3 regions of the Pseudoalteromonas sp. T1lg122 genome follow, and region 2 is predicted to be linked to each of the others. Evidence: predicted binding sites of a transcription regulator. Region 2 holds the regulator's gene; each other region holds the start of a gene.

Region 1 (7,555 bases), on a different contig from region 2:
ATTAGCATTAATGTCAGATATTAGCATGGCGGTATTTGGTGGTTCATTAAAACGTAAAGAGCGTATCTCTGCACGTTTAGGTGACTTACTAAGCTACTTATACCTTGTATCTGCAACACTTAAACGTTACAACGACGAAGGCCGTAAAAAAGAAGATTTTGCGCTTGTTCAATGGAGCTGCCAAGATCACCTTTACCACTGCCAACGTGCACTTGCTGACTTAATCAATAACATGCCATCTGCACCACTACGTGCAATGCTAAAAATTATGTTATTCCCATTCGGTCGTCCAGTTCGTAAACCTACTGATAAGCTTGAGCACAAACTAGCACACTTATTACAAGTACCAAGCGAAACTCGTAACCGTTTAGCTAACTACATTTACCTTAAAAACGAGCCACTTAACCTTGTTGGTCGTCAAGAGCAAACGCTTAAAGACGTACTAGAAGTTGAGCCTCTGTTTGATAAGGTGTGCCGTGAAAAAGGCGTGAAACTGCCTTTCTTCCAACTTGATAAAGTAGCGCAAATGGGCCTAGAAGCAGGTATTTTAAGCCAAGCTGAAGCCGACAAACTAGCCGCTGTTGAAAAAGCCCGTCTTGACGTTATTAACGTTGACGACTTTGACCCAGCAGACTTAGTTGCAGGTAAAGTAGCCCGCGGCGAGAGCGATAAAAAAGCTGACGCCGCTTAAGCTAGCAAAACAATTCCAATTGTTATGAAAAACCAAACCAGCGCAAATTGCGCTGGTTTTTTTTGCGCTAAATATTGTTGCAATACACACCACACTGCCCCAATGAAGAAGTAAATCATTTTAGTACCAAGCATGCTTATAACGAGTATTAAAGCTACAGCAAAAAATATAAAGCTCGGTAAAAACTGGCTCCTATAAAACGGCTTGTCTTGGTTATTACTTTGAAAGAACAGCTGAAATTTTTGAAAAACAGCCAAGCAATCAAACTGCAGCGAGCTCGTTAGCAATACGCATACTGAAAAAGCCACAGCCTGTATCAAGTCACTAAAGTCATTACGAACTGAAATTAGCTGTAATAAAGCGAACAAGCATGCTAGCAAAACTGAACCACGCCATATTAAGCTCCAGCTGTGCTGTATGAAATAGCTAAGCCAAAATAAAGCAAGCGAGTGTACTTTTAATTTATGGCTCATTCTTACGGGTGGGAGCAAAGTCGAGCAGCCGAAAATAACAACAAAACCCAAAAAATATTGCATTGAAGATAAACTAATAGGCAGTAATACCAAGACAGAACTGAGTAATAAACTATAAAGAAGCGCACGAGGCTTATAAAGAACAAATACTCCACATAACCATTGCAACAACATGAACAGCAAAAAATGAGGTACTTGTAGCCACTGCTTTAACGATAGATCTATTGCTATTAATAAACTGGCAATGAGCCATGCATTACTTAAAAGTAGTAACTTGCAGTCAGCACATACTCGCCAATAGGATATATAAAGACTTCGCTGAAACGCCCTATTTTTCTCATTTTTAATGGCTGGCGCCATGGCCCACAACATTACCGATTCAAGTAAAAGATAAACCACTGCTAATTTTGCACCGTAAGCAGGTGCTGCATGGCTATCGACTATTTTGCCGAGTCCTAAAAACAACAGCAAAACCATACCAAGAAATGCAGGGCCTAGTACCAGTGCAAACAACAAGCTAAAACTCTTTAACTGAGACAGCATACTTTTGAGGGTGGTCGTATATGCTAGGTATCGATAAGAAAGGAATGACAAGTAACTAGCAAAAGAATCAATCATAAAGATGTACACTCAAAACCACGCTGCACAAACACCTCTGGTTCGTGGCTTGTAATGATGATTTGCCCATTAGGTTTATCATCTAGGTAGCCATCAAGTAAGGTCAGCAAAAATTGAATACTTGTTTGATCAAGCGCTGCACTCGGTTCATCTAAGAGTAAAAATGGAGCTTGCTTTAAAAAAGCAATAATAAGCTGACACTTCTTTTGATTGCCACTCGACAAAGCACTAAAGCGAGTATTGAGGTGCTCTGTAAAGTTAAACCCTGTAATGAGCTGCTCTGGCATATCTTTATTTAATGCCTTGCAACTAAGTTCAAAAATTTGCCGCGCAGTTAAAAAATCAGGCAGCACAATAAGATCGCTAGCAATTGATACATCGCTTTGCGGCGATTTTAATGCCTCATTATTATATAAAACCAGCCCAGACTGGGGCTTTTCAAGGCCCGCTAGTATCATCAGTAATGTTGTTTTTCCTCTACCATTTGCTGCCTGTAAACAAACTCTTTTACCTTGTAATTGCTTATTATAGTTTTCAAAAACGTGTGCTGAAGCAAAACGCTTGTTGAGGTTGTTAATTTCAATCATGTTTATTCCTTTGATAGTGAAAAAATAGTAGCACACTCATGTTCCTAATTAGTTACATGATTTGTAACAAATATCGAACTGGTAAAACTTGCGTTTATATAATGAACAGGCAAGACTCTATAGCGAAAAATAGATAAGGAATAATTACAATGAAACCGAGTTTTCAACTAGCAGCTGTTGCATGCGCACTTAGCCTTGCACTTGCAGGATGTTCACAATCAACCCAATCAACAAGCAGCACCGAAAGCGTGCAACAAAAACAAACTGTAAAACAGTATGACGCTGAAACCTTTTTTGACACAACGTCAATTATGGGCAGCAGCTTTTCACCAAAAGGCGACAAAATACTCGTTAGTAGTGACGAAAGCGGCATTTATAGTCTTTATGAAGTAGATATAAAAAGCGCCAAGAAAACCCGTTTAACTGACTTTGAAGACAGTACTTATGCAGTTGCTTATTTCCCTAATGATGAGCGCGTATTATTTACCAAAGACTCTGGCGGTAACGAGCGTTATCACATCTATGTTCGCGAAACAGACGGCACAGTTAAAGATCTTACGCCAGGTGAAGAAACCCGCGCGGGTTTTGCAGGCTTCACTGAAGATGCGAAACAATTTTTTATAACCAGCAATCAACGTGATGCTAAGTTTATGGATCTTTATCGCGTCGATGCTAGCAGTTATGAAGTAACCCTTGTTTATCAAAACACCATGGGACTGGATGTCGGTGCGATCAGCCCTGATGGCCGTTTTATTGCTTTATCTAAAAATAATTCGAACAAAGACAGCGATGTGTTCATTCTCGATACGCGTAAAAAAACACTGAAGCCAGAGCTCATTACCCGCCATGACGACGACGCCAAATACGGCCCTGAAACCTTCTCAACAGACAGTAAATCACTGTATTACTCAACCGATGCTAAAGGTGAGTTTGCAGAAATTTGGCGCTATGACTTAACGACCGGTAAGCACAGCCCTGCCCTCAAAGATGAGTGGGATGTGAGCTTTATTTACTTCTCTGAATCTGGTCGTTATCAAGTAAGCGGTGTTAATGCCGACGCAAGCACTAAGGTGTCAATAATCGATACCACCACAGGTAAAAGCATAGCCATGCCATCGCTGCCTGCTGGTAACTTACGTGGTGTTAATTTTTCAGCTGATGAAAAGACCATGGCGTTTTATTTAAATTCAGATACCTCGCCAAGTAACCTATTTGTGTGGCAACTCGGTGAATCGAAAGCGAAACAGTTAACCAACACATTAAGTGATGCAATTAATCAAAATGACTTGGTTGAAAGCACAATTGTGCGCTTTAAAAGTTTTGATGGTTTAGAAATCCCTGGGGTTTTATATAAGCCTAAGCAAGCTAACAGCAACAACAAAGTACCAGCTTTAGTGTGGGTGCACGGCGGCCCTGGCGGCCAAAGCCGCACAGGCTATAGTGCAATGCAGCAGCATCTAGTCAATCACGGTTATGCCATTTTTGCGGTCAATAACCGTGGCAGCTCAGGCTATGGTAAAACCTTCTTCCATTTAGATGACAAAAAGCATGGCACTGATGATTTACAAGATATCGTATACGGCAAAAAGCATCTACAAAGCCTCGATTGGGTCGATGCTGACAAAATTGGCATCATAGGAGGAAGTTACGGTGGCTTTATGACCGCCGCCGCACTTGCCTTTGAACCTGAAGAGTTCAAAGTAGGTATCAACATCTTTGGTGTAACAAACTGGGTTAGAACCTTAAACTCGATTCCACCATGGTGGGAAAGCTTTAAAAAGGCGCTGTATGACGAAATGGGCGACCCAGCTACAGACGGTGAACGTCACCGTGCAATTTCGCCACTATTTCATGCTAAAAACATCACCAAGCCATTAATGGTGATCCAAGGTGCTAACGACCCTCGCGTTTTACAAGTTGAAAGCGATGAACTCGTTGCCGCTGTTAAGGCAAATGGTGTGCCTGTCGAATATGTATTATTTGATGATGAAGGCCATGGTTTTACTAAAAAGGAAAACCGCATAAAAGCCTCAAACGCATATCTTGAGTTTTTGAATACTTATTTAGATAAGTAGCAAGATTGCAAAGATAAAGAGCCGGTATTTATACCGGCTTTTTTATGCAAAACACCTGTATAAAAGAAAAATGTTACGTCTTACACAGTACTGTACAAAACACTGTATGAGTTAAATGCTAAATTTTTTAGCTTTTTAACTCTGCAAACCAAAATTATAACTACATGTTTAATAAGAACTAAATCATTTTAATTAACATAAAACTGAATCATTGGTTAAAAAATAGCAAAAAAAGTACTTGCGCAAAAACACTGTATAAACTACTGTATACACATACTGTATAAACAACCAGTGAGTGAAAGTTATGTTACAGCCAATTACCTTAAGAACAGTTAAAAGCTACCAACAAGATAACGACAAAGCGTCTGTTAATTTAATTCAAATTGAAGACGAAATATCAGCAACCTTTGAGCTATTAAAAGTATTACATCATTACAATAGCCAAAATGCATGGACACTATTAATTGCACCTGATCATGTTCCTAGCAAAGCATTATTAGATTCGTGTTCAATTGATACCAGCAAACTACTTGTGATCAGACAAAAGCATTTAGTAAACCTTGAATACGTACTTAGCTCAGCATTACATAACGGTAACTTTGCTGCTGTGATCACATGGACAGATATTGTAAACAATCATCAACTTGATTCGATGAACTTAAACCTAGATCAGGCATCAGCTAAGTTTTATTGCTTTACAAAAAGCGCTCAATTAAACAATTTAGTACCGCAGCCACAATAGGCTTGTTAAAATAACAATTTACATTTTTAGGTAAGTTGTTATGACATCACTCACACACTCCCTTTGTCCTTGTGGCAGCGAATCGACTTACGAGCTTTGCTGCCAGCCTTTTCATACCGGTGCAAGCCAAGCTGATACCCCAGAGCAACTTATGCGTTCTCGTTTTAGTGCATACGCGCTAAAAGATGCAAAATATGTATTTAGTACTTATGCACAAAGCCAGCAAGCCGCGAACCCGGTTCGCGAAATTAAAGATTTTGCTAATAGCTGCCGTTTTACCAAACTCAGTGTTTTAGAGACTGAACATAACGAGCAAGAAGGCTTTGTAGAATTTAAAGCAAATTACTTTTACCAAAACTTGTATTGTGAGTTACACGAAAAGTCGCGTTTTATTAAAGAAGATGGCTTATGGCGTTACCTTGATGGTGATATAACGCCAGTTGCAGATATTAAAATTGGCCGTAATGATGAATGCCCTTGTGGTAGCGGCAAAAAATATAAAAAGTGTCACGCTCTTTAATTGCTCTTATACCAATCCGCTTAATTAAGTAGTCTATTTTGAGGCAATAAAACCTCGTTGATAGCAAGGCAAAAATTTCGTTATTTAGTTGTTCTAAATGAGAAATTTTTAACGCAGTTAGCGACAGGTTTGATCCCTCAAAATGATTAAGTATTATTGCGGGTTGGTATTAACCTGGTAAATCCAGTCTAAGGCTTGGGTAATCGTTGTTGGGAATGCAGTTGCATGGCGTGCCTGAGGAATAACAAATAAATTTGTTGTAACCAGCGCGCCGCTTTGTTTAGTAATTTTAGCTGCTAATTGCCTTGCCCCCGACACCATTTGTTCACCTTCGCTTTCTTCAAGTTCTCCCACTGCGATGTAAACTTTTGTTGTGTTGGCAGCTGGTTTTACAGCCATAGCTAATATTGAGTTTTCTTTAAACCACACTGAAGGACTACCGATAATATAATTTGAAAAAAGCGAAGGCTCAGTGAATAAGGTATAAGCCGCAAATAAACCGCCAAGTGAGTTACCGACTAACGTACTTTTTTGGGTTGTTCTGAAGTCGGCCTTAATATAAGGCAATACAGTATGTTTTAGGTAGTTTAGATACTGACTTGCTCCGCCAGTTTTACGCTGCCAATTTTTATCTTCAAATGGCGTATAGTCATAAATACGGCTATTAAGCCCAGATACACCTTTTTGATATCCTACTGCAACGATAATTACCTCTTCTATAGCCCCCGAATTCATCATAAAGCGACTAGCACCAGAGGCAATCGGTAAACTGTAGTTTGCATCTAATAGGTAAACAACTGGGTAGCGCTTCTGGTTTTGCTTTTGGTAGCTGCGTGGCAACTTAATCGTAATGGGGTATTCGTTTTCGGTATGTTTATCTTTAAGTAACACAGTATTAGTACGTGGCAAAGTAAACGGCTCAGCATGGCTTACATCGCTCACGCCCAAAACACTGATCACAAAAACGAGCAATATATAAGGCATAATTAATCCTTTAGCCACTTCTTAATTGGTAACAGCCACTCATCTTTTGGTTTATAAAATGCACCATGGGAGAGCCCTGTATTAATGCTTATTTCTTCGAACTTGGTTACGTCACTTCTATCAATTAAAAATTGGCAAGAGCCAACCTGATCTGAGCGCTCAAAGATAGAATACACCTTGCCATAAGCCTTAACTGATGTGTGATTTTTTATAAGGCCTGCACAACCTGCCAATATAATTAAGTTGATACGTGTACGTTTAAGTTCATTGACTGCCAGTATCGATAATGCCCCGCCCCGTGAAAAACCAACCAAACTAATGTTCGACTCAGCAACACCGGCACTGATCAATGCTTCGACATCTGCAGCGAGTTTTTTCGCAAACACAAAAGGTTCAGTGTCTTTTGGCCTGTGATAGGCTATTAAATGATAGCTCTCATCTGCCAATGCTTCTTTTACAGCAATAAAATCATACACCCCAAAGGTTTTGTGAACAGGCTTAGGGTTTGTCCCTTCGACAATAAAACCATGTGAATAAAAAACATAGTGACCATGTGGGTCAATTTCTGTCGGAAACTGACTGTAAATAGTGCCCGCAAAAGCAGGCAATACCCAACAAGCCCAGAGTAAAAGTACAGTTCGTAACACAAGCATCCCTTTAAAAAATCACAATACACTCATTAGAAGATACTAACATGTTAAAAAATAATACCTTAGTGAAAAGTCAGCCCTATTTTTAGTCATTAGAATCCAGGATTAAATTAATGACCAGATGCTTAAAAACATTTAAAACAGCAAGTTTCAACTTGAGGTAAATTCATGGAATTTCAGAATCAACCTGCAAACAATTTTATGACAACGCTGTC
Region 2 (7,555 bases):
ACAGTTAAACCGGCACCAACAGCAATTAAAAACATTGCGATGGCGCCAACTATTGGCCAAGGGCTTTGTGCTGGAACATAATATTTTTCGTAATTTTGATTCATTTTGTTTGCTCCCAATTAGCAATTAGCTTGGCGGCTTTTAATCGTTTTTAGCCACAATCTGCCCGCTAATATCAAACATGGTGTACGACAATGTCAGTTCCTCAACATCGTCGGGTAATTCAGTATCAACATAAAACAGCAAGGTAAATTCAACTTCTTCACCTGCCTTTAAAGGTTGTTGATCAAAACAAAAACAGGCAATTTTATGTAAGTACTTGGCCGCTTTTCCCGGTGATACTGATGGAATTGCTTGCATGACTTTGTCTTCATTACTGGTGTTTTTTGCTGAGAACTTAACTTCTCGCATTGCGCCTGGTTGCACCGATACGCTGTACTGCTCAGACTGCACCTTAAATGGAGCGCCACTTTGAGCATGCGTCGTAAAACTGACATCAACTTGGCGTTGTGTATTTATTGTTTCACTTGCGCTCGCTTGCTCAAGAGATGGCTTACCGTTTAATCCTGTAACATCGCAAAACACGTCATAAAGCGGCACCAGAGCGAAAGCAAATGCGAACATGAGTAAGCATGTGATCAGCAATTTCTTTAGCAAAGGTGCATGGTTCATTACTTGATCTCCGGCGGTGTTTCAAAGGTATGATAAGGCGCAGGAGAATCAACCTCCCATTCCAGACCTTCGGCACCTTCCCATACTTTGGCAGGTGCTTTTTCGCCCCCTCTGGCGCACTTAAATACCACCAGCACAAATAACAGTTGCGATAGCCCAAATGCAAAGCCACCAATACTGATAATGGCGTTAAAATCAGCAAACTGCAGAGCATAGTCAGGAATGCGACGTGGCATACCCGCAAGACCAACAAAATGCATAGGGAAGAACAATACGTTGACACTAATTAGCGATAGCCAGAAATGCCATTTCGCTAGTGTTTCGTTGTACATGTTGCCTGTCCATTTTGGTAGCCAGTAATAAGCTCCCGCCATAATTGAGAACACGGCGCCTGTTACTAACACATAATGGAAATGTGCCACCACAAAGTAGGTATCGTGATACTGGAAGTCAGCCGGAGTAATCGCGAGCATCAAGCCAGAGAAACCACCCAAAGTGAACAACACGATAAAGGCGATGGCAAACATCATCGGAATTTCAAAACTAATTGAGCCGCGCCACATAGTAGCCACCCAATTAAACACCTTAACCCCTGTGGGTACCGAAATGAGCATGGTTGCGTACATGAAGAATAGCTCACCGGCTACAGGCATCCCGGTAGTGAACATATGGTGTGCCCATACAATAAAACTCAAAAGAGCAATCGATGAGGTTGCATACACCATAGAAGCGTAGCCAAATAACTTTTTGCGTGAAAAGGTTGGCACAATAGTCGAAATAATACCAAAGGCCGGCAAAATCATGATGTACACTTCAGGGTGACCGAAGAACCAGAAGATGTGCTGGAACATCACGGGGTCGCCCCCTCCCGCGGCATCAAAAAAGCTCGTTGCAAAGTATTTATCGGTCAACACCATTGTGACCGCCCCTGCTAAAACAGGCATTACAGCAATTAACAAAAATGCGGTGATTAACCAAGTCCAGACAAACAGTGGCAGTTTCATCCACGTCATACCCGGCGCTCTTAGATTGACGATAGTCACGATAACGTTAATCGCCCCCATAATTGAGCTGATACCCATGATATGTACGGCAAATACAAAAAGTGCAGTGTTATCGTTACTGTAAGTGGTGGAAAGTGGTGCGTAGAATGTCCAGCCAAATGCAGGACCGCCCCCCGGCATGAGTAAAGAAGCTAGCAGGATTAAAAATGCGAAAGGTAATATCCAAAAGCTCCAGTTGTTCATGCGCGGCAGCGCCATATCAGGTGCACCAATCATCATAGGCACCATCCAGTTAGCAAGCCCAGTAAATGCGGGCATAACAGCACCAAACACCATGATCAAACCATGTACCGTGGTCATTTGGTTAAAAAAGTGCGGATCGACTAACTGTAATCCTGGCTGAAATAGTTCAGCGCGGATCACCATAGCCATCGCTCCACCAATCAAGAACATGGTAAGAGAAAAGATCAGGTATAAACTCCCAATGTCTTTATGATTGGTAGTGTAAAGCCAACGCTTAAACCCTTTCGCAGGATGATGATGGTCGTGATGCGCATGCCCAGTTGCTTGCTCATTAATAACGTTACTCATTATTTCGCCTCCGCTGCTGCATCAATCGCGGCTTGAATTTGACTCGGTTGGATCACATCGCCTGTATCATTACCCCATGCATTTCGCTTATAGGTAATAACCGCAGCAAGTTGCTTAATTGAAAGCTGCTTATCAAACGCTTGCATCGCCGTACCAGGGCGGCCATGTAACACAACATCAATGTGGTCTTTCACATCACCCAACACGATTGGGCTGCCTTTCAACGCAGGAAACACGCCTGGCAACCCCATACCTGTTGGCTGATGACAAGCAGCACAACTAGCCATGTAGACTTGCTCACCCAAGGTCATGAGCTCTTCTTTAGGTAATGTTTGATCGAGTAAAGCTGCATCAGCGGCTGCTGCATTGGCTTTTTCTTGTTTGGCATCAGCAAGCCAATTAGCAAACTCATCTTCAGGAAGGGCTTTCACTACAACAGGCATAAAGCCATGATCTTTACCGCATAACTCTGCGCATTGACCACGATACACACCCGGCTCGTTAATACGTGTCCACGCTTCATTAATAAATCCTGGATTTGCGTCCTTTTTGACCGCAAAGTCAGGCACCCACCACGAATGAATCACATCGTCTGAGGTCATTAAAAAGCGAACTTTTTTATTGATAGGCAGTACCAAGGGTTTATCAACTTCAAGCAAATAATGCTCAGTTTTTTCTGCTTGGTTGTCTATTTGGTCTTTCGGTGTAGCTAGAATTGAGTAGTAGGCAATATCTTCACCCATGTACTCGTAATGCCATTTCCATTGCGAGCCAGTCACTTTAATTGTGATATCGGCTTTAGAGGCATCTTCCATAGCAATGAGGGTTTTTGTTGCAGGCACAGCCATCGCGATTAATATAACAAACGGAATGGCAGTCCAAAGTATTTCAACTTTTGTACTTTCATGAAATTGGGCTGGCTTAGCCCCTTTAGATTTACGGTGGTGTATTAAAGCCCAAAACATCACCGCAAAAACGATGATGCCAATCACACAACAGATAATAAATATCGTCATGTGTAACTCATAAACATTATTACTTATATCAGTCACCCCTTTACGCATATTGAATTGGCTGTTTGCCAATGCAAATTGCACAGGTGCGAGTAATATAAGCCACAAGGCGTAACGCAGTTTACCCATGTGACGGCTCCTTTAAATGCTATTGCAAGACGCAAAGCGAAAAGGCGTTACAGCAAGGTGCCCATTCGTATTTTTATTGTTTAGAGCGAATTCGTATCATCACGACGCAATGAAATGATACAAGCCCGTTGTATTACTCCCTGACACGTTTAGGTGTGTCAATTTCGTAAATAGGTGTTAATACAATGTACTAACCAATTAGTTAAAAAATGAGCAATAAGCAAGTTTTAGTGATAATAAATGTTTATTTTGGTGCAAAAATAACAACTATAATCAGCGCGTTATTTAATGTTTAGGCGTACAAACAAAATACAAAAAGAGAGGGAAACTGCGCCATATAAGGCTTTAAATGATGAGTAAGGATTCACAAATCCTAATTAAGTAGCAAAATTTCGATGGTGCACCAAATTAAGTCAATTTAATGCACCAAGTTGGGAACACTTACATCCAGTCAGCGTTTCGAATAACCCCTACCGCTAATCCTTCGATATTGAACGATTCGTGCTCTAGGTCAACTTCAATAGGTGAAAACTCTTCGTTCTCTGCGTGTAAAAATACTTTTCGGCCAGCTTTTTCTAAACGCTTAACAGTCACGTCTTCATCAACTCGTGCAACAACAACTTGGCCATTTTCAGCAACTTGTGTTCTATGTACTGCAAGTAAATCACCGTCCATGATGCCAATGTCTTTCATACTCATGCCATTTACACGCAGTAAGAAATCAGCGGCAGGCTTAAATAACGACGGATCAACTTGGCAATGGCTTTCAACATGCTCTTGGGCCAAAATGGGTTCGCCCGCTGCAACACGGCCAATTAAAGGTAAACCTAATTGCTCTGGTTCATCTTCTTCGATTAATTGAATACCACGACTCGCCCCAGGCTTCATTTTGATCATGCCTTTTTTTGCCAGTGCTTTTAGGTGCTCTTCAGCGGCGTTGGCACTTTTAAAACCCAATGTTTGAGCTATTTCAGCACGCGTTGGTGGCATGCCTGTATCTTTAATAAAGACTTTAATGAGTTCTAAAATTTGCGATTGGCGTTTAGTTAATGGGCGCATACAACTGGTTTTCCATACAGTACATTTAACTGTGAGTATATACAGTTATCTGAAAATCGCAAATTTAATTAATACCGTCATATTGCTACAAAACTTACATTGAACCTCACTCTAAGATGCCATAAGGTATTAGCTTTAATTAGCAGGCTAAGGAAACACAATGAGCATTTGGCACCACCCAATCACGCTAGAGCTATGTAAAGAATTGGAGCAAGGGATCACCGGGCAAGGCACTTTAATGAAAACCATGGGCATTGAAGTGACAGAAATTGGCGATGACTATTTAGTGGCGACGATGCCTGCCATCCCAGAACATCATAACCCTATGGGCATGGTACATGGCGGAGCAAACGTTGTGTTAGCCGAGACAGTGGCAAGCTATGCAGCCAACTTTGTGGTTGATTTCAATAAATTCTACGCTGTTGGCCAAGAGATTAATGCCAACCATATGAAAGCATCACGTAAGGGAGTTTTAACTGCAACGGCTAGACCGCTGCATTTAGGAAAGCGCACCTCTGTTTGGGATATTAAAATTACCAATGCCGCAGGAGAGCTATGCTGCGTATCAAGAATGACCGCAGCGGTAGTAGAGCGCTAAATTCGACCTATTTTTCAACAGGATAAATAGTAATTTCAATCCCTGCGCCAATTGCTGAGATACGTAACAAGGTATCGGCATGCAGGGGTTGATTAAAGCATTTTGGCGAATTACCTGATTCAAAACCTATATCAAATGTTCGTTTTGAGCACGATAACCACTGTTTTAATGCATTGCGCGAGCAAGACTCAATAAGCTCGCAAAGCTGGTTAATCGCTTTATCTGGAGAGCTGATATCTGCGGTTGCTTCAATCCGTGCTAGTTGGCGGTATTCATCTTGGTCATAATGTAAAACCATGGCGTTTTTCTTCAAATCAGCAACAAGCGCACTAATATCGTGCTTTGATTCAAGCTCCAGATCTACATTTAAAAATTGAATTTCCGACATACTCTCGTTTTTACCCTCTATTGATATCGACTGAAACTTTAACTCAGTTTTGTATATATACCAAATCTAGAATACAGTTAATGCGACATTATGCCGCATTGGCAATACAGTTAAACAACTTAAAATAGCACCCATACAACAATAATAACGGGGTAATAATGAATAAACGCATGTTCAAGTATGCTCGTAAAGGGCATAAATGGCTTGGCTACTTGCTCGCTTTACAGATCTTCTTTTGGCTCTTAGGTGGGCTGGTAATGAGCTCATTACCGCTTGAAAAAGTGCATGGCAAACATTTGGCTAATCGCAGTTTAAGTAGCCCATTTATAGTGTCAGACTACCCTACTTCGATTGATAAAATAACCGCGCAATTTGAGCAAATCGAAGGTATTAAATATAGCCATTTTTTAAACACCCCGATTATAGAAGTCACCACCCCTCTCGGTGTCTTCAATTTTGATGGTAGAACGGGTGATAAAATGCCTACTCCAAATGAAGCTCAAATCATTGAAAATGCACAAGCTCATCTGCTTATTGATGCTAACATGACTCAAGCTCAGCTATTACCAAATGGGCCAAGAGAAGTCGGTCACAAAGCCAATGTTTGGCAAGTAAGCTTTGATGATTGGCTAACAACCACCTTATATCTAGATAGCCTAACCGGTAAGGTTATTACTGTGCGCAGCACCCTGTGGCGCATTTTCGACTTTTTCTGGATGCTGCACATTATGGATTATGATGAGCGAGAAAACTTTAACAATCCATTGCTTATCAGCTTCTCAGCCACCAGCGTGCTGTTTTGTATAACTGGGATTATTTTGTTACTGCAAAACATTCGTTTAAAGCGTAAAAAACCAGCTATACGTGCTGGTCAATCAAAATAGGATTGCCGTCTGGGTCGGTGATAATAAAACTCGCGTCACCGGCCTTTTGTATCTCTAACCCCTGTTGCTGAAAACGTGTCGCTAATTGCTCAAAGGTTGCAAACTCAGTCAGCGCCTCAGCGTTTTGATCCCATCCGGGGTTAAATGTCAGCATGGTTTTATCAAACATACCTTGGAACAAACCAATTAAATGTTCACCGTTTTTCATGATCAACCAATGTTGCTCAATCTCCCCAGCAAACTCTTTAAAACCTAGCTTTTCATAAAACTGCTTTGAAGCATGGATATCTTTTACATTTAAACTCACAGAAAAGGCACCTAATAACATAGTTGTAATTCCTTTAATAAAAACGGCCTAACAACTATAGCTGAGTTGAAATACTTTTCCTTTTTAGAATAGTCACTCTAAAATAACCGTTCCTGTAGTTCACTCATGTGATGGATATGCGTTTAATTTCTTTTGCTGTACTGTGCTTTTTAATCAACTTTTCTGCTTCTGCTGAGCAATTTTCTAGCTTTTCGAGCGCCAAAAAACACCTTATAAAATCGCTGCCTGAAAATAGCAAAAGCTTATATTGTGGCTGCGACATAAAGCGACAAGGTAAAAAGCTGGTACCCGATCCAGATTCATGTGGCTATATTCCACGCAATGCCATCACCCGAGCCGGTAACGAAAATGCCCGAGCAAAAAGAATAGAATGGGAGCATATTGTGCCAGCCTGGGAATTTGGCCATCAATTACAATGCTGGCAAGATGGCGGTCGTAAAAACTGCGTAAAGGTCAGTGAAAAATTTCGTCAAATGGAGGCCGACATAAATAACCTTGCCCCCGCAATTGGCGAGATAAATGCAGACCGTTCAAACTTTCGCTATGGGATGGTGACAACATCAAGTGCAAGTTACGGTGCTTGCCCAATAAAAATCGATTTTAAACAACGTGTATTTGAGCCGCCAATTTATGCAAGAAAGCAAATAGCCGATACCTATTTCTATATGCAAAAAACCTATGGCTTAAAGATATCTGACAAACAACGCAAACTGTTTGAATCATGGCAAAAGCTTGAAATAGCTGAAATAAGCAACCGTAAGTCCCTGTAATTATTTGCACATTTTTTTACATGCAGGGTTAAACAACTGGTTGCTTTAAAAGTAAGTAATTGTTAGTTTTTAAACAATTCATACAAGAAAGGAAGCACCCATGTTTAAAAATACCAAAC
Region 3 (7,555 bases), on a different contig from region 2:
TTTATTTCGACGGTTAGCGGTAGCTTATTCATTACGCTTGGCATGTCTTCATCTAAGATAGCATCCATCAACGACATCATACCCGTTAAGAATGCCATACCTGTATCTCGCAATTTGCCGTGGCTGATTGCGAGTAATTCAGCAAACCGAGCACGGGTTAACGAAAGGCGAATAAGCTCAGCAGGTTTATCCGCTGAAACTTGAGCTGCAAATAGCAGTGACAAGAAACGTTTAATTTCTTCACTACCTAATACGATAAGTGCTTGTTTAATAGTGCTGATTTCAGCGCGACGTTTAAAGGCCGCTGAGTTTGAGTAGCGTAGCAACTTATAAGACAAGTTAACGTCACGTTCAAACACCTCAGTGATTTTTCTGAGGTTTAAATCAATACTCGATGTTTCGTATAGAAGCTCGGCAAGAGCCATCTCAGAAGGTGGTAAAGTTTTACTTTGTACCATCTCAGGTTTCGAAAAGAAAAAGCCTTGAAAGTAGCTAAAGCCCATTTCTAGAGCCAGCTGATATTTCTCGTATGTTTCCACTTTTTCGGCAAGCAACTTGATATGCGGATGAGGTTTGATTGCCTCAATAACCGCTTCAATTGACTCTTGATCGCAGGTTAAAAAGTCAATTTTGATCATATCGATATACGGATAAAAATGACGCCATACAGGTTGGTGTATGTAATCATCAAGTGCCAGTGTATAGCCTCGCTCTTTTAGATCTTTAACCAGCGCAAGTAAACGTTTACCAGGTTGAATAGTTTCAAGAATTTCGACAACGACTTGTTCTTTACCCAATAAAAGTGGGTAGCCTTTTTGGAGTGTCTCTAAAGTGAAATTAATGTACGCTGGTTTGTTATCCGTTAAATCTTCTAAACCAAAATTGAACTGACTACCTTCAATGAGTCGTGATGTTGCTTCATCGCCATCAATGTCTGGAAACACGTTATCTACGCCATCCCTAAACAGGAGTTCGTAGCCGACAAGTTTCTTTTCCTTATCTAAAATAGGTTGGCGTGCAGCGTAAAAATACATAGTCCTAGCATGTCCACTTCGGTTAATTCATTTATCCATGAGCAATATATGCCATTGTGCCTGAAATAGCATTAATTAAATGCGCGTATTTGAGGATAAATACTGATTTTGTTTTGATCTTAAGACTAGGATAAATTGTGATGAAATTCTATAACTTGCGATTAAATATCACATTTTTGTTATGAAAAGGTTGTAATTCTGTGCCATGTCACTCAACGGCTTGATTGGAGTTGTAGGGGGGAAGCGTGTTATAGTCATGGGTGATATCGGTTTTTACCCCAATAATGTCTTTAAATTAAATAACTTGCGAGTCATTATTCGGATTAAAAGCCAACATTAATCAATTATTGGAGGCTAATTTGGAAACAGGAATGATAATTTCGTTAGCATTGTACTTCATCGTTATGCTGGGGATTGGGCTATATGCTTATAAGCAATCCACAGATGATGTATCAGGTTATATGCTAGGTGGTCGTAATTTATCACCAAGTGTTGCAGCGCTTTCAGCTGGCGCGTCAGATATGAGTGGTTGGTTGCTGATGGGCCTACCTGGTGCAATGTACTTGTTTGGTTTAAGCAAAGTTTGGATTGCTATAGGTCTCGTATTAGGTGCTTGGGCTAACTACTTTTTAGTTGCACCTCGATTACGTGTGTACACAGAAAAAGCAAATGACTCAATCACCATTCCAGATTACTTCGCTAACCGCTTTGATGATAATAAAAATATACTGCGTGTTATTTCTGCGATTGTAATCATCGTTTTCTTTACCTTGTATACCTCATCAGGCGTTGTTGCTGGCGGCAAGTTATTCGAAAATTCATTTAATATGAGTTACGAGATGGGTCTGTACATTACAACGGGTGTTGTTGTTATTTACACCTTGTTTGGTGGCTTCTTAGCAGTGAGCCTTACTGACTTTGTACAAGGCTGTATCATGTTTATCTCGCTACTGGCAGTGCCGATTGCAACCTATACCATGCTTGATCAACCGTTTATGGATACCTTAGCAAATGCACGTTATGACTTACTGTTAAGTTCACCGAAAGACACTGAGATCCATGCCCTGAATATGATGGATTGGTTTGCCGGTGGCTCAACGATCGCCATTATCTCTGCTATGGCATGGGGCCTTGGTTATTTTGGTCAACCACACATTATTGTGCGTTTTATGTCGGTACGTTCTGTAAAAGATATGCCAACTATGCGTCGTGTGGGTATGTCGTGGATGACACTTTCAGCAATTGGTGCTGTATTAACAGGTCTTTTTGGTGCGGCATATATGCTTGAGAACCAAATGCCAATTGATGATAAAGAAACCATTTTCTTAGTGTTGTCTGAGCTAATCTTCCATCCTTTGATTGCAGGCTTCTTATTAGCAGCAATTTTAGCCGCCATTATGAGTACCATCTCGTCGCAGTTATTGGTGTGTTCAAGCTCACTTACAGAAGATTTTTATAAAATCTATTTAAACCGTAATGCATCGCAAAAAGAGCTTGTTTTAGTCGGCCGTATCAGCGTAATGCTGGTAGCAATTCTTGCTATTTACCTCGCTTATGACCGTGATAGCTCGATTCTTGATTTGGTTAGTAATGCTTGGGCAGGTTTCGGTGCTGCATTTGGCCCATTAGTGCTGCTTAGTCTTTACTGGAAACGTATGAACTTGCAAGGTGCGATTAGTGGTATGGTGGTCGGTGCTGCAACAGTCCTGTTTTGGATTTATGCGCCAATTACTATTAATGGTCAAACGCTGAGTGCACTCCTTTATGAGATTGTCCCGGGCTTTGTTTTATCGACTATTGCGATTGTCGTAGTGAGCCTGATGACGGCTGAGCCGAAAAAAGAAATTACAGATTTATTTGATGAGGTAGAATCATCACTGTAATTTTTGATTGAGTACAAAAAAGGGCAACTGATGTTGCCCTTTTTTATGATCTAAATTTGCTTTTAGCTAGCCGCTTTTTCTTTTATATCTGATACGTTATCTGCAGATTTTGCTTTTTTAGGTTTCGGCTCTACTTCTTTAGCGCCTTTAAGCACCGCCATAAACTGATCTTTTTCTTTTGCCATTTCAAGTGCCAGCGATTCAATTTGTTGTTCGCTTAATGGTACATCAACTTTTTCAAGCATTAGTTCTAATGACTCAGCAATGTCGAGCATTTTGTCATACGCATCAGCTTCTTTTTTAGTAGTAAACGTCATGCGCTCGACTCCGTTTCTTTCTACAACATATTTAACAACAACAGCCATGATTTCTCCTGCATTTAAGCGTGGCATTTGCAGCGTAAAATCGCCACCTTGATTACTGTTTTTATATACAGTAATGCTTCGCGCTTTACTTTGCAAGTAGCAAGCGAAAATATTTATTCAGCAAATTTGACAATAATAGGGACATTAGCTTTATTTAAAATGTTACCCAAAGTTAAACACAAGCGATGGAGTGAGTGTTGGGTAACAGCTAACTATCTGTCCAAGATGGACATCATGGAGGAAATTATGAAACTACTATCAAGTATTTTACTTGCCACTAGTCTTGCATTACTGCCAACGACACAGGCATCAGCCGAAACACCAACCGAAGCTACACAAGTTAAAATGCAAAAGCTGAGTATTAATAAAGCCAGCATTGAGCAGTTAACTCAGTTACCAGGAATCGGTGAATCAAAAGCGAAGGCGATTGTTGAACATCGTACTAAGCAAGGTCCGTTTAAATCGGTTGAACAATTAAAAGAAGTAAAAGGAATTGGCGATAAGCTATTTGCTAAACTTGAGGGAAAAATTACATTATAAACAGCAGGCTACACACCTAAACAGGGCGTTATTCGCCCTGTTTAAATTCATCGATAGCTTTGTCTAAATGCGCTAACGCGAACATGTTTTCGACAGGTGTTGTGATAAGGGGGTAACTTAAACCTGCTAACAACAACCAAGGGATGAGCATCCAGCCTTCAAAGTAAGCTAAACCTAAAAATAATGGTGCTAAAAAGGCAAGCTTGCACACCGATAAAATAATTTTTTTGCTCGGGCTTAAATGAGCCAAAGCAAGGGCAATAATTTGCTGACGTTGCCTTACTTTAAATGCTTTTAAAGCGGGGATTTGACTAGTAAAAAAATAAATCATTACAGCGACTTTTTGCTCACTAAACGGCTAACTACTACGGCTATAAATACCACTGAAAACGCCGCAAAAATAACTTCCATCCAGGCTGGCATACTCATAGAAGCAAACTGCCAATCGATATTGCCGCAATCACCTGTGGCTGCAAAGAAGCTAGGGATCCACTCATGCAGTGGCATAAAGCTTGGGAAGTTAGGTTCAAATGCACAACTAAATGCAAAAGGGTCTGTATTGTTTTGCATTGCAATATGTTCTTTAGCAATAAAGTAACCCCAAATTGCAGAGACGCCCCAAGTGGCAAATGCAACGAGTCGAAGAACCATATTTTGTGGGTTAATCGCACCGATAACACCCGCAGCAAGTAAGCCTAGAACAGCAGTACGTTGATAAATACACATAATGCAGGGTTCAAGCCCCATGTTGTATTGGAAAAATAACGCGGTGACTTCGAAAGCGAGGGAGATAAAGGCTAATAATAACCAAGGTGTTCTTTTAGTTGCTAATTCTGCTAACCAATTCATGAAAGATCCAATGTCTAATTGTTTTCAAGATTATGCTTAGACAGGGCAGTGGGTGCAAGTATCTAAGATGAAATTATATGAAAAAGGAGCCAACCTGCTCCTTTTCATTCATCTTATCTAGGCTGCTTATTACACACTAACAGCTTGCAAAGACTCGCTTTGATAACAGCCTAATACACGTGTGTACTGGGTGTGTTCTTTTAGTTCTTCAAGGGCTTGCTTAACGTGTAAGTCATCAAGGTTTGCTTCAAGGTCAACATAAAACACTTCTTCCCATGGGTTACCTGGAACTGGGCGAGATTCTAATTTTACTAGATTGATTTGATGATGCTTAAAGATCATTAAGGCATCAGCCAACGAACCTGCTTGTTGTTTGGTGGCCATAATTAAACTGGTTTTAGTTGGAATTTGCTTTGATACTTGCAGCGGTTTACGCGCGACAACAATGAAGCGGCTGTGGTTTTCGCTTTGGTTTGCAAGGCCTGACTTAACGACTTCTAATCCAACGTTTTTACCTGCTTGCGCTGAACCGATAGCGGCGCTATTTGCAGTTTCTACCGCTGATTGTAATGCATGGAAAGTTGAATCACAGGTTTCATGTTGAATATCACCTAAACCCTGAATGAAGCGGCTACATTGAGCAAATGGCTGTGGGTGAGCAAAGATTTTATTAATATGAGAAAGCTCAGTCCCTGGCATTGCTAATAAACAGTGTTCAACGCTGTGAGTTACTTCACCAACGATTGAAACTTGCGCATGTTGTAATAAATCGAAAACTTCATTGATACTTCCTGAGCTGGTGTTTTCAATTGGTAGTAAGCCAAAATCAGCTTGGCCACTTTCAACCTTACCAGTGATTTGTTCAAAGCTTGAGCAGCCCATTTCAATGACTTTTCCAGGGCGGCGGCTGAAATATTTATGACAGGCTAATTGGCTATAAGAGCCTTGACCACCTAAATAAGCAACGCGGTGCGTTTCGCTCATTGCTTCTGGGTTAAGATTCTTTTGTAGCATGGCTTGTTGGTTTAAAACCGAATCTTCAAGAATGGTTTGGAACACATTATTAATGTAGTACGCATCCAGTCCTAGCGACTTACCATAATTGATAAGCTTTTCGAGTAATGCTTGTTCGCGAGCTTCATCGCGGATTGGTTTGTTATTAGCAATTTTATATTCAACTACGCTGTGGCTAATACGGCGTCTTTTAGCCAGTAACACCAGTAAGTCGGAATCTATTTCATTAATATCGTGTCGTAACGCATTTAATGTATCAATGCTCATGTTGGTTTCCTCATTCCAAAACAGTGCACAAACAAAAAAGCCTCCCAAGTGGGAGGCTTTAGCTATTCGGTGAATTTATCTCGCAAACAGTTAAGCCTCCTCTATCTAAAGAAGCTAAAAAACGAAAAGTAAGTGCGAGAGATAATTTGTTTCATTGGATTAATGTAAAAACCTTGTACGTAAAGTCAACCGCCGATCGCAGCTAATTTAGAAAACATAGGTGTTTACTCAGAAAATTCATTTATATTTATAAAAAATTTATAAATATAAAAATGATTCTGGTATATTTGTTTTTGCACAATAAATAATAACAATTATTAATAAGGTAGTCCTGTGGTGTATCGACGACCGCCATCACGTTTTGGTGTGAATTCATTAAGTATGAAATTGTCGCTGCTGATCTCTGCGATCTGTTTGATTGCGGGTATATGTGCTGCGGCTTTAATGCTTAAATCTGAAGAAAAACAGCTTGTTTTTGAAGAGCATGAGCTTTTAAAGCACTCTAGTGAACGCTTGAGTCGTCAGTTTAACCGCTTGATTGAAACCAAAATCAATATTGCTGAGCAGGCGAATAACGTTGTAAGCAGCCAACTCCTTCACAACGAATCGCATTTACAAAGTAAACGCAGCGCAGAACTCAAATTTGCCCTCGATGGCAGTATTCGTAGTACCTCAGAAGATGGCTTATCGGCTGCGTTTCTCCCTCAAGATAAATATTCTGAATTTTATAAACAGCTTATAAACGATTCTGAGTCACTCTGGAAAATTGTTTCACCGACCTTAATTCAAGATTTCTTTAATTTTTACCTTGTCACCAAAGATAACTTTATTCGTATCGCACCACCTAACTGGGCACTCAATGTACCTGGTAGTTTTGATTTTACCAAAGGCGAGACATTTAATTATGCTCAAGCGGCGACTAACCCAAGTCGAGAAGCGGTGTGGTCAAAAGTGTATTACGACACTATTTGGCATAAGTGGGTGGTTAGTGTGCTTGTGCCAATCTATCTTGATAACGAATTTTTTGGTGTCACGGGCAGTGATATCGCGCTTGAAACCTTATTGGCACAGCTGCCAATTGGCGACCGTGAGCAGCATTTGTTGGTGTTCGATGCAAAAGGTCAGCTATTAGCTCACCCAGATTTAGATAAAACAACGCTTGAGCAATATGGTCGTGAAGGTAAAAAATTACTCACCGAAGATTTTGTAAACCCTGATCTGCAAAAACTCGTGTCTGAAACCATTCGTTTAAAGTTACCTGAGTCGGCAAATTCATTCGTGCAAGATGGTGAAACCCACATTATCAATATCCGTAAAGTGGAAAACCTCAATTGGTATATTGGTATCTATAAAAAGCGCTCGTCGGCACTTTCGGCCCTTGAAGAGCTAAAAGTAAAATTCTTCGGCTTGTTTATCTTGTACGCTATTTTAGTTGCCTTGTTATTGCATCAAGCACTTTATCAACTGGTACTACGTCGTATTCATTCATTGGTTAATGCCGTAGTTAGTTTTGGCAAAGGGCAATTACAAACTGAGTTTCCAAAGGCCAATAAAGATGAAATTGGCACGCTAAATGGCTCATTTAGAGATATGGCTATTGAAA

What was found. Region 2 encodes LexA, which represses DNA repair genes until DNA is damaged. Its sites were predicted from a motif close to TACTGTATNNNNATACAGTA; they were not measured.
Region 1: the regulator LexA is predicted to act here: its motif matches at 4,706-4,725, upstream of C2M33_RS05605 (SulA-like leucine-rich domain-containing protein).
Region 3: the regulator LexA is predicted to act here: its motif matches at 3,336-3,355, upstream of C2M33_RS19805 (YebG family protein).

The regions. Positions count from the first base shown of each region.
Region 1 is NZ_PQCG01000007.1:24,428-31,982, reverse strand. It holds partial or broken gene fadE (acyl-CoA dehydrogenase FadE) at 1-691, shown strand, start outside; gene C2M33_RS05620 (DUF6136 family protein) at 688-1,782, opposite strand; gene C2M33_RS05615 (ABC transporter ATP-binding protein) at 1,779-2,369, opposite strand; gene C2M33_RS05610 (S9 family peptidase) at 2,519-4,444, shown strand; gene C2M33_RS05605 (SulA-like leucine-rich domain-containing protein) at 4,749-5,186, shown strand; gene C2M33_RS05600 (YchJ family protein) at 5,227-5,706, shown strand; gene C2M33_RS05595 (alpha/beta hydrolase) at 5,860-6,690, opposite strand; gene C2M33_RS05590 (alpha/beta hydrolase) at 6,693-7,337, opposite strand.
Region 2 is NZ_PQCG01000010.1:87,446-95,000, forward strand. It holds gene C2M33_RS09840 (cytochrome c oxidase subunit 3) at 1-104, opposite strand, end outside; gene C2M33_RS09845 (cytochrome c oxidase assembly protein) at 142-672, opposite strand; gene ctaD (cytochrome c oxidase subunit I) at 672-2,267, opposite strand; gene coxB (cytochrome c oxidase subunit II) at 2,267-3,409, opposite strand; gene lexA (transcriptional repressor LexA) at 3,851-4,468, opposite strand; gene C2M33_RS09865 (PaaI family thioesterase) at 4,629-5,066, shown strand; gene C2M33_RS09870 (hypothetical protein) at 5,074-5,454, opposite strand; gene C2M33_RS09875 (hypothetical protein) at 5,613-6,338, shown strand; gene C2M33_RS09880 (VOC family protein) at 6,313-6,666, opposite strand; gene C2M33_RS09885 (endonuclease) at 6,777-7,436, shown strand; gene C2M33_RS09890 (S41 family peptidase) at 7,537-7,555, shown strand, end outside.
Region 3 is NZ_PQCG01000034.1:358,919-366,473, reverse strand. It holds gene C2M33_RS19815 (EAL and HDOD domain-containing protein) at 1-1,034, opposite strand, end outside; gene putP (sodium/proline symporter PutP) at 1,406-2,917, shown strand; gene C2M33_RS19805 (YebG family protein) at 2,980-3,282, opposite strand; gene C2M33_RS19800 (ComEA family DNA-binding protein) at 3,529-3,822, shown strand; gene C2M33_RS19795 (DUF6170 family protein) at 3,851-4,153, opposite strand; gene dsbB (disulfide bond formation protein DsbB) at 4,153-4,671, opposite strand; gene C2M33_RS19785 (chorismate mutase) at 4,801-5,952, opposite strand; gene C2M33_RS19780 (bifunctional diguanylate cyclase/phosphodiesterase) at 6,286-7,555, shown strand, end outside.